Linked DNA regions of Dehalococcoides mccartyi CG5. The protein of the gene in region 1 interacts with the protein of each later gene in a pairwise test. Links are inferred from orthologs where the notes say so. Each region holds a gene or a part of one and is shown on either strand. Other genes may lie near its edges. The genes, in order: def and X794_RS04115.

The links.
Region 2: the proteins of def (region 1) and X794_RS04115 interact in binary tests that used the Escherichia coli proteins (3 or more experiments, as listed by UniProt). The link is inferred for Dehalococcoides mccartyi CG5 from one-to-one orthologs.

Annotation. Positions count from the first base shown.
Region 1 is NZ_CP006951.1:565,806-574,776, reverse strand. The notes cover bases 2,508-5,432. They hold def (peptide deformylase), read left to right. Parts: upstream 2,508-3,680; coding sequence 3,681-4,184; downstream 4,185-5,432. Other genes in these bases: X794_RS02930 (YggS family pyridoxal phosphate-dependent enzyme), read right to left, coding at 4,864-5,432; X794_RS02935 (MtnX-like HAD-IB family phosphatase), read left to right, coding at 4,208-4,867; heR (heliorhodopsin HeR), read left to right, coding at 2,592-3,395; X794_RS02955 (DUF2177 family protein), read left to right, coding at 2,508-2,534. Also shown: X794_RS02965 (sodium-translocating pyrophosphatase), read left to right, coding at 1-1,013; X794_RS07375 (hypothetical protein), read right to left, coding at 1,087-1,251; X794_RS02960 (dienelactone hydrolase family protein), read left to right, coding at 1,464-2,123; more of X794_RS02955, read left to right, coding at 2,133-2,507; more of X794_RS02930, read right to left, coding at 5,433-5,526; X794_RS02925 (zinc ribbon domain-containing protein), read right to left, coding at 5,537-5,857; X794_RS02915 (hypothetical protein), read left to right, coding at 6,590-7,996; X794_RS02910 (hypothetical protein), read left to right, coding at 8,138-8,971. UniProt on the Escherichia coli protein: Removes the formyl group from the N-terminal Met of newly synthesized proteins. Requires at least a dipeptide for an efficient rate of reaction. N-terminal L-methionine is a prerequisite for activity but the enzyme has broad specificity at other positions.
Region 2 is NZ_CP006951.1:771,314-780,256, forward strand. Bases 5,006-7,902 are described here. They hold X794_RS04115 (aspartate-semialdehyde dehydrogenase), read left to right. Parts: upstream 5,006-5,894; coding sequence 5,895-6,911; downstream 6,912-7,902. Other genes in these bases: X794_RS04105 (polyribonucleotide nucleotidyltransferase), read left to right, coding at 5,006-5,076; dapB (4-hydroxy-tetrahydrodipicolinate reductase), read left to right, coding at 5,093-5,884; dapA (4-hydroxy-tetrahydrodipicolinate synthase), read left to right, coding at 6,914-7,807; X794_RS04125 (GNAT family N-acetyltransferase), read left to right, coding at 7,809-7,902. Also shown: X794_RS04090 (DEAD/DEAH box helicase), read right to left, coding at 1-2,122; X794_RS04095 (DUF503 domain-containing protein), read right to left, coding at 2,134-2,424; rpsO (30S ribosomal protein S15), read left to right, coding at 2,603-2,872; more of X794_RS04105, read left to right, coding at 2,914-5,005; more of X794_RS04125, read left to right, coding at 7,903-8,474; X794_RS04130 (GNAT family N-acetyltransferase), read left to right, coding at 8,434-8,943.

The DNA.
Region 1 (8,971 bases):
CCGGTGCTGCTACCAATATCGTTTCCGGTACGGCTGTCGGTCTTGAGACCGCCATGCCTACCGCTATTACTATTGGTGCCGCTCTGCTTCTTTCTTACTGGATGGGCGGACAAACCGGTATCGCAGGAGGCGCAGTGTTTGGTACTGCCGCTGCTACCATGGGTATGCTTATGACCTGTCCCTTCATTCTGGCCATGGATACCTTCGGCCCTATTACCGATAACGCAAACGGTGTTATTGAAATGGCCGGAGTAGGCGGCAAGGTAAGAAAAATTACTGACCGTCTGGATGCCGTTGGTAATACCACCAAGGCTTTGACCAAAGGTTATGCTTTGGCCTCTGCCGGTCTGGCCGCCTTCCTGCTCTTTGAAGCCTATCTGGAGCGGGTTGCCTTCCTTCGCGGTGAAACAGAGATGATGGCAGTCGACCTTTCACGTATAGAAGTATTCGTAGGTGGTTTATTGGCTGTTGCTTTGGTATTCTTCTTCTCCGCTGTAGCCATCAAGGCTGTAGGCAGAACTGCTTCCAAGATTATTGAAGAAGTACGCCGTCAGTTCAAAGCTGACCCCGGTATTCTGGCGGGAACTTCACGCCCGGATTATGCCCGTGCAGTGGATATCACCGCTGCCGCCGGTCTGCGCGAAATGATTTTCCCCGGCCTGCTACCCGTACTTTCTCCCATAGTGCTGGGTGTTTTCCTGAAACTGACTGGCTATGATTCAGCTATGGCCATTGCCGGATTCCTGATGGTTGGCACCATAGGCGGCATTATGATGGCTGCATATCTGAATAACTCAGGCGGTGCTTGGGACAATGCCAAAAAGTACATTGAGACCGGCGAAATGCTGGAAAAAGATGGCAGTCCTGTTCTTAAACATACAGTCACCCACGCCGCAACCGTGGTAGGTGATACAGTAGGTGACCCCTTCAAGGATACTGCCGGACCGTCAATCCACGTACTGATAAAGTTGCTCTCCACCATTACTTTGGTATTGGCACCTCTCTTTATCTAGTAAAATAGTTAGTTAAAATCAAAGCCCCCGGGTTGCAAGACCGGGGGGCTTTGATTTTATAACATATTAACGGTCAGGCTGAAGCACCCACTGCTTTAGATTCCATTTCTTTTGCTACACACTTAGTGCAGTCCTGATGCACATATTTTTCCCGATATTCATAGAGGTTATTTTCGTCCTCTATCCGAATGACCCTTTCCTTTTTACATTTGGGGCAGGCGTTTATTGTAACTTTCATGGCGGCCTCCTCCACTTTAATTGACTCAAACACGGTGGGGTAGAGAGTCTGTATGTGTTAGAAGGTTACAATAGTTGACCATCAAAGATAATGCGTATTAGTACTTATTTGACCTATGGGAAAACACCTATTTTTAAATAAAAATTAACAACTTTGCTTTATTTATAATGACTTTGGCACAGTAATATCCTATACTATAGCTAGGAATTTTTATGCAGATATACGAAAAAACCATAAATGTTGTGATAGGCACTACCAATTTGCCCGGTGATTTGGCTATACCACCAGAACCTATAGGGCTGGTGATATTTGTACATGGTTCAGGTTCTAACCACCAGAGTCCGCGTAACCGTCAGGTTGCTCATCAATTAAACAGCTACGGGCTGGCTACCTTTCTATTTGATTTGTTGACACCCAAAGAGGATATGGTGGATATCCTTATTGCCAATACCCGCTACAATTTCCGTTTTCTGGCAGACAGGGTTATAAAAGTAACCGAAATGCTGAAGGCCAGAGAAGAAACCCAAGACCTGCCGTTAGGTTATTTCGGGGCAAGCACCGGGGCCGCAGTTGCACTTTATGCATCCGCATTACTGCCCAGACAAATTAAAGCCGTTGTCTCAAGGGGGGGAAGGCCTGACCTTGCCAGAGAACTGCTGCCCATGGTGGAATCTCCCACTTTATTTATAGTTGGCGAAAATGACTCTCAGGTATTAAAGCTGAATACCCAGTCTCAAAAGCAAATGCGCGCCCCCAACCATCTCTGCATATTACCGGGAGCCGGTCACCTTTTTGAAGAACCGGGTGCATTGGAAAAAGTAGCCGAACTGGCAGGTGGCTGGTTTATAGAATACATGGAAAAGCAAGTTTAAGGAGGAAAGATGAGCAGTCTACTGGTCTACTTGATAGTGTTGGTGCTTGTCTTTGTTCTGGATCTTATCTGGATTGGATTGATTGCCAAAAAATTTTATGTAACCGAACTTTCTCCTATTGCCCGCTGGAGCGGAGGAGGGATGTCACCTGACTGGCCTTCGGCCATACTGGTTTATCTGCTTATCAGTTTGGGTATCGTAGCCATGGCACTGCCTTTAGCGGAAGATAATATTTTTGCTGCTCTGGCGTATGGCGGCCTTTTCGGGTTTATTACTTATGGCATTCACGACTTGACTAATTATTCCACCCTTAATAGCTTCAGCCTGAAAATGGCTCTGGTAGATATAGGCTGGGGGACTTTTTTGGGTGCTGCCGCCGGTTTAACAGGCGGTATTTTGTATAGTCTGTAACCTTTCTAGGAGTTTGCCTGTTTTTCTGCCAACAAAGAAAGGGTAATAGGAGGCAACATGGCTAACAAGAAAGCTAAACAGTCTGAATCAAACCAGTTGCAAACCTTTAAGAAACTGCGGGTTTACAACCTCGTTATGGGTAGTTTCCATTTGGCCCAGTCAATACTTATTCTGTTTCTTAGCAACAATTTTTCGCTCCCGGTCACTACCAACTTTATTGGCGGCGGCCCCGGCGGCATTACTTTTAAACCACCGGAAATGCTATTTGACCTGCCCATAGGCCCTATGGTAGCTATATTCCTATTGCTTTCGGCCATAGCCCACTTCCTGCTGTCTTCACCGGGCGTATTTGAATGGTACAAGACAAACCTTAGCAAAGGCATTAACTACGCCCGCTGGTATGAATATGCCTTGAGTTCCTCCATTATGATTGTCCTGATTGCCATGCTTAGCGGCATATATGACGTGGCTACTTTGATTGCTATTTTCGGGGCAAATGCCGCCATGAACCTGTTCGGGCTGATGATGGAGCTTCACAACCAGACTACTCCCAAAACCAACTGGCTTTCTTATACTTTCGGGTGTTTTGCCGGATTTATGCCATGGGTAGCTATCAGTATTTATTTCTTCGGAGCAATATCACAAGCCAGCGATAATATTCCAACCTTTGTTTACTTCATTTTGCCTACTCTGTTCATTTTCTTCTTCAGCTTCGCTTTAAATATGTGGCTGCAGTACAAAAAAGTAGGCAAGTGGCGGGATTATCTATTCGGTGAGAGGGTTTATATATTCCTGAGCCTTACAGCCAAGACAGCTCTTGCCTGGCAGGTATTTGGCGGAGCACTGGCGGGTGGTTCTTAAGCTAAATCATATAGCTACATAAGATTAATTATTTACCTAATAAAAAAGCCCTCTTTTGAAAGAGGGCTTTAGTTTAGAGAAAATGGTCGGGGTGAGAGGATTTGAACCTCCGACCACCTGAACCCCATTCAGGTGCGCTACCAGGCTGCGCTACACCCCGACTGTGCAAGATATGGTAGCACAGAGATTAACTTTGAGCAAGTCTGAATTTTTGTCCGGTAAAGCTAAATATGTTATAGTTATAGTGTAATTTTATAAACTAATTCGTAAACGGAGAAATGTTTCATGGCTATCCGCCGCATCTGTGAGTTGCCTGAGCCAGTTTTAAGGAAAAAAGCCAAAAAAGTGCCTTCTATTGATGGTTCTATCCAAACTCTCATTGATGACATGATAGAAACTATGAATAGCGCTGACGGAGCGGGGTTAGCCGCCCCTCAAGTAGGCGTATCTTTAAGGTTAGTGGTTTTCCGTGAACCAGATACCAAAGAAGCCACCGTGCTTATCAACCCGGAGATTGTCAAAAAAGAAGGTCAGAGACAGGTTACCGAAGGTTGTCTCTCCATTCCGGGTTATTTTGGTGAACTTACCAGAGCCGAAACAGTAACTGCCAAAGGTCTTGACCGCCATGGCAAGGCCTGCCGTATAAAAGGAACCGGTATTGTAGCCCAGCTACTGGAACATGAAACCGAACATCTGGACGGTATCCTTTATATAGACCACCTTGAGAGTGAAGACCAATTGCACGAGATAGGGCCGGATGATGAAATGCCCGAAGAAATCCGTGAATAGCCAAACGAATAGGACTGTTATATATGCCTTTTTCTCATAACCCGAAACTAATGTTTCAGAGTGATTTTGACGGCACCCTTACCGAAGGGGATGTAAGCTTTTTAATACTTGAGAAATATGCTCAAGGTGATTGGTGTGCCATTTTACGCGAGTATCAACAAGGCAAAATAAGTGTGGGTGATTTTAACTACAGGGCTTTTGCACTGGTAAAGGAAGACAGGGAAACACTGGTTGAATTTATCCGCAAGAATGCCGTACCCAAGAAAGGCATATATGAACTTATCAATTACTGCCGCCAGGAAAATATCCGCTTTTCGGTGGTAAGCAATGGATTAGACTTTTATATTCATACCATGTTGGAAGAACTGGGATTTAAGGATATTGAGATAAACGCTGCTCGTACACTTTTCACCAGTAACGGGCTGGATGCCCGCTATTACGGCCCCGACGGCAAAATGGTGGAGAATGGTTTTAAGGAAAGCTATACCAATCATTTTATCTCACAGAACTATCAGGTCATTTATGCAGGCAACGGCCCTTCGGATTTCCCACCCGCCAAACTTTGTGAATATACTTTTGCTACGGATATGCTTCTAGACCGCTTTAAACAGAGCAATTTACCCTGTTATCCGTTTCAAGACCTGCATGACGTTGTATCCCGTCTGAAAACAATACCCCGCTAGGGGCGGTTGCCAAAGATACGCGTGCCCAACCTAACCAGATTGGTCCCTTCCTGAACGGCCACTTTGTAAGAGACTGACATGCCCATGGAAAGAAACTTAAGCTCGGTGTTCGGCAAACCCATAACAGCTATTTCGTCAAATTTTATCTTGGTAAGACGGAATATGGTGCGGAGTTCCTCAGGATCTTCCAGTGCCGGCCCCATAGTCATCAAACCGGCCAGTTTAAGATTAGACAAGCCGGATATCCGCTTTGCCAGTTCTACAGTTTCTTCAGGCAATACCCCTGATTTCTGTTTTTCCCTGCCGCTGTTTATTTCTATAAAAACCGACATAACTTTATCAATTTCGGCGGCTCTGCGATTTAGCTCAGATGCTATTTCAAAGCTATCCACTGTTTCCACAACTGAGAACAGTCGGGCTATCTTTTTGCATTTATTTGATTGGAGTTTTCCGATAAAGTGCCACTCGGCCTTATCACCGATAAAAGGATAGGTTTCTTCAGCCTCGGAGAGATAGTTATGCCCGATAATTTTTACCCCAGCGGCTATAGCAGCTAATATTTCAGCCGGTTGGCGTTTTTTGACAGCTGCCACAAGCACTACGTCAGGCGGTAGCTCCGCCAGAATATCTCTTATGTTTTGGGCAATATTTTCGTACATGCATTCACCGTCAACCCAAATTATTTCCGCATTGAGGACAGAACTTCATACCGGCTTCTATTCTTGATTCACAATTTGCACATTCGTACCGGGGTTTTTCCATCTCCAGTTCCACCATCAGTTTTTCCATCTGTTTTTTGCTAAGCAGGCGAGCTTTCACCGTGGATTGGAGACTTTTATCAATTTCAAACCGCTCATGGCAATGGCCGCAATACATGTATTGCTTACGGGAAAAATCAAAGGTGGGAATAAAATAAACCGTAAGTTTTTTGCGTTGCTGCTCGACAGTCATTACGGAGGTGGTCTTGCATCCCGGACAGGTAGTGACCATATATCCTAAAATATCAAAGTAAGCTTTGTTTCCAAACAGAACAATCATAGAGTGATGTTATAATGGAAAGGCCCGCTTGTCAAACTGATTATCTGTCTTTAGCTTGAGAGGCACATCACAAAATGTTAATATGTACTTTCAAAGTGGGGGAGTGCCGGAATTGGCAGACGGGCATGACTTAGGATCATGTGTCGAAAGGCGTCGGGGTTCGAGTCCCCGCTTCCCCACCACTAAATTCAAACCTGAAATCATAGCTCAACATAACCCCCAATTATCTTTCGCTATGCCAGTATATTATTGATCACCCGGCAAAAGGTCTTCTAGGACAACAATTGATTACCTTCAAGTACTATATCAGCAGGCGTTCTTCACATCCACAGAAACGAAGGTTTACAAATTATATAAAATATTGCCAATCCAATTTGGCAGCATTATCTATATGTTACTAAGCAGTATTTTTTCTTCGGGTAATTTAACACAGATATATTTACCCATTTCTACTAAAATTTCTACAATGTAACCCATTAAGACTTCTTTACATAATAGAATTTATTCTTGATCACTCATGATTTCGTATTGACTCTGCCTTGAGCATAGATTAGACTACACGTGAGTGATATATAAGTACTTGCTTGTTTAATAGTGCGTTTTAATTGTCAGAGCTATATATAGTTTTTGGCAACGGCTATTTGTGGCATTGGTACTACTAGCCGGCCAAGGAAAGAGGATGAAATGGAGAATAAAAGCCCCGCTCTGGGTCAGCATGTAGACCAACCCGGTCCCAAGATTATGACCAAGCCTCTGCCTATCATTCTGGACGAAATGGAAGCCAATATCCGCGCTGCCGCGGAAGCTGCCAGACGTGCAGAGGAAGCAGCCAAACAAGCAAGTGCATCTGCCGGTACTTCTATGCGTGCCGCTGAGGTGGCGGAAAAACGGGCTGAAGATGCCCGGCTTGCAGGCGAAAACGCTGCAGCGGTAGCCAAAAAAGCTGCTGCCGAAGCAGTTGCTAAAGCTGCCGAAGCTACTGCAAAGGCTCAGGAAGCTATTTTACGTTCAGTAGAAGCTGATAGGGCCGCAGTAAAAGCAGCTGAAACTTTCAAGAAAGCGGCTGAAGAAGCCAGCGAAAAAGCTAGAGCCTCTGCCGCTGAGGCAGCTGCTCAAGCTAGTTTATCTGCTGAAGAAGCCGCCAGACGGGCTGAAGAAGCCGCCATGCGTGCCGAAGAAACGGCTAGAGCCGCCATATATGCTGCTGAGGAAGCAACTGCTAAAGCTGATGAAGTTGCCCGTTCCTCAAAAGAAGCTGCCTTAGCTGCCCAAAGAGCCGCTGAACAAGCTGCAATCAGGGCTGAAGAAATTGCAAAAGCCGCCAAAGAAGCCCTTGAGAGGCTTATTAAACAGGCTGAAAAAAACAGTGTTGAAGTTGCAGCCGCTATAGCTGCCGCCAAATCTGCCGGCAAAGATGCCACTATCAAACTAACTACCGAAGCAGGTAAAACCGCTGATGATGCCGGGCGCAAAGCCAAGGAAATGGCGATATCTGCTTTACACTTATCTGAACAATTGTCCCACAAGGCTGAAATGGCCGATGTGGCCGGAGATGAAGCCATTGAAGCTGCCACCAAGGTTAGCGGCAAATTGGCAACAGCAGTTGATGAAGCTGGCCGAATGGCCAAAGAATCTGCTGCCAATGGTTTTAAAATTGCCGAAAACATGGCTCAGCAAGCTGTATCTGCAGACAAAGCCGGCGATGATGCTATCCGGACTGCTATGTCCATCTTGCAAGAGCTAGCTAGCCGGGCTGAAAGCACCGCCAAATCTGCCGCTGAGCGAGCCACCGGTGCTGAAGCTACCGCCAAAGCTGCTGCTGAACGGGCCACCGGCGCTGAAACTACCGCCAGAGCTGCTGCAGATAGAGCCGTAGCAGAGGTATCACGGGTCAGGCAGACAGCCGAAGAAGTTGCCCAAAGTGCGCGTAGAGCTGCTGAAGAGGCACTTGCCAAGGCCGAGGAGGCTCTGGTCAAAGCCGTCATCAAACGCCTTACCAGCTGGGAATGGATCGTAATTCTGGTAGTAATTAACCTTAGTATAGTATTCGCAGCAGTACTTATTGCTACTGCTCTTGGCGCCTTGATTTAATAATATATCTTGTTGATGGTCTATTACGGGTGATATAATCACTTCGTGGTGGTCAAACCTGATACAAAAGCCTCTCAACCGTTTAACTCGGCTGGGAGGCTTTAGGTTTTTTGGTTAATAATGGTGAGAGGAATCTAAAAAATGGAAGGAAAGAAAAATATTTCTTCAAATAATGAGCCTGTTGCCCAACCCAAGATTTTAACTAAGCCCTTACCCCAGATTCTTGATGAAATGGATGCTAATATACGTGCGGCTGCCGAAGCCGCCCGCCGGGCACAAGAAGCGGCTGTCACTGCCGGCAAAGCTGCTGAAAGTGCTACCCATGCTGCCAATTTAGCTGAAAAACGAGCAGAAGATGCCCGTTTGGCTGGTGAAAAAGCAGCTGAAACCGCTACCAGAGCCGCTGCTGAAGCTGCTGCTGCAGCCGAAAAAACTGCTAAATTAGCTACTAACGCTGCCAATGAAGCCCTGAAAGCCGCAGAATTAGCTTCCCGTAAAGCTGAAGATGCTGAAAGAGGGGCAGCTAAGGCTGCTGATGATTTTAAAAGAGTAGCGGAAGAAGCTGCTAGACGTGCAGAGGCCGCCAGTCAAGCCGCCCGTGATGCAGCAGATAATGCCATACTTGTGGCTGAATCCGCCGCCCAAAGGGCTGAAGATGCCGGTGAAAATGCCCGTCAGGCAGCTGAAAAAGCCATTCGCGAAGCCCAAGATGCCACGATTGCGGCTATTCAGGCTTCGGAACTGGCGACCAACGCTGCTGAAGACGCTGCCCATAGAGCCGAACAGGCTTCTGCCTTAGCCAGAAAAACCGCTGAAGATGCTACTAATGCTTCTCGTGAAGCAGTGTTAAAAGCTGAAGAAGCTGCTCGTAAAGCCGAAGCGGCTAGTTTAGCTGCTACCAATGCAGCTGAAAATGCTACCAAATCTGCCAGTGAAGCAGCTAAAAGGGCCGAAGCCGCCAGTCTGGCTGCCAAA
Region 2 (8,943 bases), 210 kb from region 1 along the record:
CGTACCCTTTTTCGGCAATGCCCACCCCGCCGGGATGCCCGTCATAGATGAATATTGCCGAAGTACCCGTATCCGGGTGAAGGGGGGTGGAAACACCCCCGATATCACTGCGGTCACACAAGGCAAACAAAGGCAAAAGCCCAATAAGGGCATGTTCGGCAGCGTGGATAGCCCCGTGAAAATCCATTTTATATTTTTCCATAATACGGACTGTTTCAGCCGGCAGTTTAAACCAAACCGCTATAGTGGGAAAGGTTTGAGGCGGCAAATCCAGCTGCTCTTCACTCAATATCTGCTCGGTAAACTGGGCTTTGCGTCTGTAACCTGTTACCGTTAGAGTAACGTCTACTTTGCCCAGATATACACTGATATCCCCCACCAGTTTGTTTTTCAACACTTCACGTATACTTATTTCGGTAAGGTCATGGGTAACCGTATAGTATTCCAGTTTTTTCTTCTCCAGCAAGGCTACCTGTGAATTCAGATCAAAACTGCTTACCAGATAGCTTTCACCCTGATGCAGGTAAACTGCCCCCGGATAGGTCTGCAGAAAGGCTGTTTGGTAGTCCAGCGTTTCAATAATTTGTCCGCTCTGCGCATCTACCAGACAAAAATCCTTGCCCGAAGCTGAACGGATACTGACATCTCTGGCAGGATAAGAAATATCTGCTGATATATAATAATTGCCCCGCCGCTTGTTAAGTACTCTTTCTTCGGAGAGTATTTCCAGTTCTTCAGCCAGATTTTCTCCGAAAATATCTGTTTCGGATTCATTTAAGGGCATTTCCCAAGCAGCACATAACAGGTGGGCTTTATATATATACGGATTTTCAGGATTTATAAAAGTACTTTCAAAACCGCTGTTAAACAACCTTTCAGGGTTATTCATATAGTACTGGTCAAGCGGGTTATCCAGCCCCAGCAAAAATGAAAGAGAGTGGCCGCACCTTCTGCCGCTGCGCCCCGCCTGCTGGAAAGTGCTGGAAATACTGCCCGGAAAACCGGTCAGTATGCTAGCCCCAAGGTCACCGATATCCACCCCCAGTTCCAGTGCATTGGTGGAAACCGCCCCCAGCAATTTACCTGAGAAAAGTTCTTTTTCTATTTTGCGGCGGTCTTCGGCAGTATATCCTCCCCGATATGGCTTGATAAGGTCGGCAAATTCGGGTTTTATGGCTATCAGGCGGTCACGCGAATATTTATAAATAAGCTCGGTAAGCCGTTTAGTACGAGCAAAATCCAGCGTGCGGATTTCGTGGCTGACCAACTCACTTAAAAGAAACGCGGACTCCGAGTTGGCACTATGACGCATCCCGTTAGCGGGGTCAATAATAGGCGGATTCCAAAAAATAAAATCCTTTTCTGCTCTGGGAGCACCGTCATTATCCACCACTGAAAAAGGCAGTCCGGTCAAACTTTGGGCGTGAGTGCCGGGACTGGCAATAGTAGCTGAACTGAGAATAAACTTCGGTGAACTGCCATAGTAACTGCAAATACGCCGAAGCCGCCTTATGATATTTGCCAGATGCGAACCAAATACCCCACGGTAGATGTGGGCTTCGTCTATAACCACATATTCCAGATGACGTAAAAAACGGCTCCATTTCTGGTGGGACGGCAATATGGACACATGAAGCATATCCGGGTTGGAAAGTATAATCCTTGCCTGCAAACGGATATCCGAACGGTTACGGTTCGGGGTATCACCGTCATACACATCCATCTCTTCAGCCAAAAGCAGCGATGGCACCGCAAATGATTTCAGGCTTCGCAACTGGTCCTGCGCCAAAGCCTTTGTGGGGTAAAGATATAGGGCTCTGGCATTCGGGTCCGATACCAGTTTTTCAAGTACCGGCAGGTTATAGCACAAACTTTTGCCGCTGGCCGCCGGGGTAGCCACAATTATGTTTTTACCCTGCCGGCAAAGATTTACTGCGGTTGCCTGGTGGGTATATAACGGCAAAATTCGTTTTTTCCTAAGGCGGGCATCTATCTGGGGTAAAAGCGGGGCATCTGGTTTAGCATATTCCGCCGGGCGGTATGGCAAGCGTTCAATGTGGGCTATCTGCTCCTGATAATCAGGCAGAGATGCAATATAGGCCAAAAACTCGGTAGTTTCCAAGAGATATCACCTTAAACTGCCATTATTTCAATCTCAAAATCACGGATAACCACATCAAATCCGCCATCGGTTACAAAAGCCAAAGCTTTATTTAGTAACTGGTCGGCTACTATGGCACTGTTACTTATGCAGCTTATACCTATAACCGCCGTCTTCCAGCTATCCATCTCTTCTACTTCGGCTACGGAAATATTAAAACGGCTTCGCAACTGCCTGATCAGGGGTTGAACAAGCTGGCGTTTACCCTTCAGAGAGGTGTTTTCTGGCAGATCCAGCCATAATCTGAGTATACCTGAGTGCAAGCTAAAGAACTCCTTTTTACAAGGCTCTCAAATGAATATACCCTGCCCACTATATTACGTCAAGTAAATGCTTGCCGAAATGTGGTATATTATACCTAAATATAGTGCATTTGTTTTACAATATAGCCACGCTGTGATATAATTTTGACTTTGAATTAAGTAGAATAATATAAGGGGAATAAGTTTGGACAAACAGGAAAAATCTCTGATCATTAATGAATTCAAGAAGAGCGAATCCGATACTGGCTCTACTGAAGTGCAGGTAGCTTTGCTCACTGCCCGTATCCACCAGTTAACCACCCATATGATAGCCAATAAACACGATTTTCATACCAAGAGAAGCCTGCTTACTCTGGTTGGCCGCCGCCGCCGCTTGCTTTCATACATGCGCAACAGCAATGGGGCCGGTTATCAGGAGCTTATTGCCAATCTTGGCCTTAGAAAATAGTTTTTGCCAAAGGCAAATAACCCCGTAAGGAGATTACGTTATTGATAACTGCCAACTCATTTGAACGAACTATCGGCGGCAGGAAACTTGTTATTGAGAGCGGGAAACTTGCCCGTCTTGCAGATGCCGCGATTACTATCCGCTATGCGGATACTGAATTACTGGTAACACTTTGTTCTGCCAAGAAACCTCGCGAAGGGGTAGATTTTCTCCCCCTGACTATAGATTACGAAGAGCGGATGTATGCCGCCGGCAAAATCCCCGGCGGGTTTATCCGCCGTGAAGGCCGCCCCAGTGAACAGGCTATTTTGGCTGGGCGACTGACTGACAGACCTCTTCGCCCTCTTCTCCCCAAAGAGTGGCGCAATGATCTTCAGATTATTATTACCGTAATTGCTTCAGACAAGGAAAATGACGCTGATATCTGGGGCGTAGTGGGTGCTTCCACAGTTCTGGCCATGTCTGAAATACCATATGAAGGTCCGGTCGGAGCCAGCCGTATTGGATATATAAACGGTGAATTTGTGCTTAATCCCACTTTTGCCCAGTTGGAATCAAGCCAGCTGGATCTGGTGGTAGTCAGCACCCGCAAAGCGGTGGTGATGATTGAAGCCGGTTCCAAAGAAATTCCTGAAGACATTATGATTAACGCTATTGAGTTTGCCCATAAGGCAAATCAAGAGCTTATTGACCTCCAGGATGAAATCCGTGCCAAGCTCGGCAAAGAAAAGCTACCCGTGCCGGTGCTTGAAATACCCGAAGAAGTCAAAACGGCTGTTGCCGCTTTTGTAAAAGGACGGGTAAATGAAGCCCTTAGCCACCAAGATAAAACCGCCCGTGAAAATGCGGTTGAAGGCCTTCAGGCTGAACTGGTTGCGGCTTTATCAGAAACATTCGCCGAAGGTGATATCCTGGCCGCTTATGACAAAGAAATCAAGAAAGCTATCCGCTCTACTATACTTGAGAAGGATATCCGGGTAAACGGACGGGGTATCAAACAGCTTCGCCAGCTGGATGCTGAAACAGGGCTTTTGCCCCGCGTCCATGGCTCTGCTTTATTCACCCGCGGTGATACCCAGGTCATGGCTATAACCACCCTTGGTTCTTTACAGGAATCCCAACAGCTGGATGGCTTAAGTGCCGAAGATACCAAGCGTTTTATGCTTCACTACAACTTTGCCCCCTTCTCTACCGGTGAAGTAAAACGTTCCGGTTCTCCCGGACGGCGTGAAATCGGTCATGGCGCTTTGGCCGAACGTGCCTTAGTGCCTGTCCTGCCCACTCCGGAAGAATTCCCCTATACCATTCGTCTGGTAGCTGACGTGGTTGGCTCATCAGGCTCTACCTCTATGGGCAGTGTCTGTTCGTCCAGCCTGTCACTTATGGATGCAGGCGTACCGGTCAAAAAAGCTGTCGCAGGAATCTCCATCGGCCTTATTACCGGTGAAAATGATACCTACTGCACCATTACTGATATTGAAGGCATCGAAGATAACTACGGCGATATGGACTTTAAAGTTGCCGGTACCCGTGACGGCATAACCGCCATACAGGTGGATATGAAGGTCAAGGGTATCAGTTTTGATATTATCCGTGATGCCATATACCAGGCAAAAGAAGCCCGCTATAACATACTGGACGTAATGGACAAAGCTCTTGCCCAGCCTAAAACAGAGCTTAGCCCTTATGCCCCCAGAATGTACAAGATAAATATTGACCCCTCCAAGATTGGCAGTGTTATCGGCAGCGGCGGCAAAACTATCCGCTCTATTATTGAGCAAACCAATACTACCGTTGACATTGAAAATGACGGCACAGTGGTTATTGGTGCTACTGACGAGGCTTCGGCTAAAAAGGCCATCAAGATAATTGAAGACCTGACTAAAGACATCGAAGCCGGCAGTATTTATACCGGTAAGGTCACCCGTATAATGACCTTCGGTGCTTTTGTTGAAATCCTGCCCGGAAAAGAAGGCATGGTACACATAAGCGAACTGGCCGACCATAGAGTTGAAAAAGTGGAAGATATAGTCAAGGTGGGTGATGATATAACGGTTAAGGTTATAGAGATTGATAACCAGGGCAGGGTAAACCTGTCACACAGGGTTATTCTCAACCCGAACGCTGTACCCATTTCACGCAACCGTGATTCTCAGCCGCGTCGTCCCGGTCCTTTCCGCCCTTCTGACCGGTCTAACTCATAATATATTAGGAGGCGCTATGACACCTATAAAGGTTGTAGTTCACGGTGCCTCAGGCAAAATGGGCCAGGAGGTCTTAAAGACCCTGTGCCAGGAAAATAACTTTCATCCGGTGGGAGCAGTGGATATACGGGCGGAAAACCCTGCCATGGCTCTGCCGGATGGCAGCGGTTCTATCCCCTACTCGGCAGACCTTTCTTCCATTCTTTCGCAGACCAAGCCTGACGTAATGGTAGATTTTACTGTTGCCAAGGCTTCCATGCCTGCCGTCCGTATTGCCGCCGCCCACAAGGTTAATCTGGTCATAGGCACTACCGGCTTTTCACCTGAGGAAATATCTGAAATTGAACAGTTAGCCAAAACCAATGATATTGGAATTATACTTGCACCCAACTTTGCCCTTGGTGCTATAATAATGGTTCATTTGGCACAGGTTGCTTCGCGCTTCCTTTCCAGTGCTGAGGTGATAGAACTGCATCATGATAAGAAACTGGACTCACCTTCCGGCACCGCTCTGGTCACAGTAGCGTCCATGCTGGAAGCCAGGGGTGAAGCTTTTAACAAACCACCCAAGGAAAATCTTACAGATGCCCGCGGACAGGAACACGATGGCATACGAGTACATAGTGTACGCCTGCCGGGTCTGCTGGCACATCAGGAAGTTATTTTTGGTGCGGCCGGTCAAACACTGACTATTAGGCATGATGCCTTTAGCCGTGAATGCTATATGCCGGGTGTTTTACTGGCGATAAAAGAAATAGTCCATACCAAAGGTTTTGTTTTTGGTCTGGACAAACTGCTTAAGCTTTAGGAGGCAGTCCATGGGTTACAGAGTGGCCATAGTAGGTGCTACCGGAATGGTAGGTCAGGAATTTATAAAAGTACTGGAAAAACGGGATTTTCCTATGGATTCCGTTTCACTCCTGGCGTCTGACCGCTCTGCGGGCAAGATAATAACTGTAAAAGGCGAGGCAATAGAGGTCAAAGAAACTGCCTATGACTCATTTAACGATGTAGATATTGCCTTGTTTTCTGCCGGCGCGGATATTTCCCGCCATTTTGCCCCTATTGCTGCCCAGCACAAAGCCATAGTGGTAGACAACAGTGCCGCATTCCGTATGGATCCTAAAGTACCGCTGGTAGTGCCTGAGGTAAATATTGAAGACATTACCAAGCATAAAGGGATAATTGCCAACCCCAACTGTTCCACAATTCAGATGGTTGTTGCCCTGTACCCCCTGCATCAGGTAAACCCGATTAAACGTATTGTGGTAACTACTTTTCAGGCCGTTTCCGGTACAGGCATAAACGCAGTGGACGAGCTTCGAACCCAAACCCGCCAGCTGCTTGACGGTCAAAAAGCGGTTGCACATGTATATTCCCACCAGATTGCTTTTAATGTCCTGCCGGAGATTGATGTCTTTCTGGACAGCGGTTACACCAAGGAAGAATGGAAAATGCTGGAAGAAACCCGCAAGATTATGCATGCGGACAATATACAAGTTTCGGCTACCTGCGTCAGGGTGCCGGTCTTTACCGGCCATTCGGAAGCTATTACTGTAGAATTTGAACGCCCCATGGAACCGGAGCAGGCACGCGATATACTCCTGCGGTCACCCGGCATCAAAGTACTGGACGAAACTGCTGTCAAACTCTATCCCCACCCGTGGTTGGCCACCGGCACAGACGAGGTCTTTGTGGGGCGGATACGTAAAGATATATCTAGTCCCAATGGTTTGGTTATGTGGGTAGTGGCTGATAACGTCAGAAAAGGTGCTGCTCTAAATGCAGTCCAGATTGCCGAAGAACTGGTTAACCGCGGCATGATAGGAGGTTAGAAATGAAAGAATTAGGCAGACTTATTACCGCCATGGTAACCCCGTTTAAAACAGACGGGACAGTAGATTATGCTCAGGCTCAGAAACTGGCTCTGGGGCTGTTAGATTCAGGCAGTGACGGGCTGGTAGTAGTTGGCACCACAGGTGAATCTCCCACCGTTACCTGGGAAGAAGAACACGCCCTGTTTGCAGCCGTAAAATCGGCTGTCGGCAACAGGGGCAAGGTTATTGCCGGTACGGGTGCCAATAGCACTCAGGAAGCATTGGAAAACACTCTCAAAGCCGAAAAGATAGGGGTAGATGCCTGTTTGCTGGTAGTGCCCTATTATAACAAGCCTACCCAAGAGGGTTTGTATCTCCATTTCAAGACCATTGCAGAGGCTACCAAGCTTCCCTGCATACTTTACAATGTACCCTCACGGACTATTACCCATATGAACCCGGAAACAGTAATCCGCTTGAGCCAGATACCCAATATTGTGGGTATCAAAGAAGCCAGCGGCAAACTGGATGATATCGCCCAAATAATAAACAATGTCCGCCCTGATTTTACCGTCTGGAGCGGAAATGATAGTGATACCCTGCCCATGCTGGCAATGGGTTCTTACGGGGTAATCTCGGTAGCATCACATCTGGTAGGCAACCAGATAAAAGACATGATAACCAGCTTTGTCTCAGGCAATACGGAGCATGCGGCTGCTATCCACCGCCACCTGACGCCGCTGATACGCTCACTCTTTGTAGTATCCAACCCCATACCTATCAAATATGCCCTGAATTATCTGGGGTTTGAAGTGGGCGGGCTGAGACTGCCCATGACCGAAGCAGATGAGAAAACTGCTGCCCTTATACGCGAAAGCCTTAGGGGCTATACTATTGACCTGCCCATAAAATAAAATGATACAGTCCGACAATGGTCTATACCGTTTGGAAAAAACGGACATAAAACATCTTGCAAGGGTAGCTGCCGAGGCTTTCAGGGATGATCCGCTCACTGTATATCTTCTGCAGGGAGATATCCAAAAAGCTAAGCGGTTACCGATAGTTTTTGAGTATTATGCCGCACTGGGCATAAAATACGGGCAGGCATATGCTTCCTCACCCGATATGGAAGCGGTTTCCATTTGGTTTGATACTCCGGTTCGTATATCCCTCTGGCAACTTATCAGTTGCGGTTTTCCCTTGAAAAACCTGTGGTGCGGTTTTAATTACTTCCAGAGGGATATGCAACTAAACAACCTGTGTGACAAAATGAGAGACCAGCTGTACCCTTTTAGTAACAAATACCTTGCCTTGCTGGCTGTAGCTCCTAAATACCGTATGCAGGGATTCGCCAGCAAAGTTATCCGCCCTATTCTGGCGGAACTAGACCGGAGTAATGTAACATCTTACCTTGAAACCCAAAACTTGCAGAATGTAAATATGTACCGCCGCTGGGGGTATGAAGAAATAGGCCAATTTAATTTGCCCTTAAGCAATATCTCACTTCATGCCATGCTCAGAAAAATCAGAAAGGACTACCATGGAGGAAATTCCTCTTCAATATCTCTACAAGCTGAATAAATCAGATATACCCAAAGCCGCCGGAGTCTGTGCCCGTGCTTTCCATGATGACCCTGTAATGCAGGAAATTTCTAAAGAAGAAGCGAGGATAGATGCTCTTTACCAGATTTTTGAATATATTTTAAAAACCGGTATGGATAGCGGGCAGGCATATGCCAGTTCCGCCAATCTTGAGGGAATAGCCCTTTGGGAACCGAATAATGTCCGCAAAACATTTAACCAGCGTCTCAGGCACTTGTTTTACTTATTTCAGGTACGAAACCAACTGCCTCTTCTGACTGAAATGTCTAGAGTAGATAAAATCAGTCAGACACTACGCAATAAACATGCCCCGGCTATATACTTTCATTTGGCGCTTTTGGCGGTTGACCCCGAATATCAGGGCAACGGAATAGCCGGACATCTGGTACGCCCCATGCTGGACTTTATGAACGAAACCGGTATACCGTGTTATCTGGAAACTCAAAGT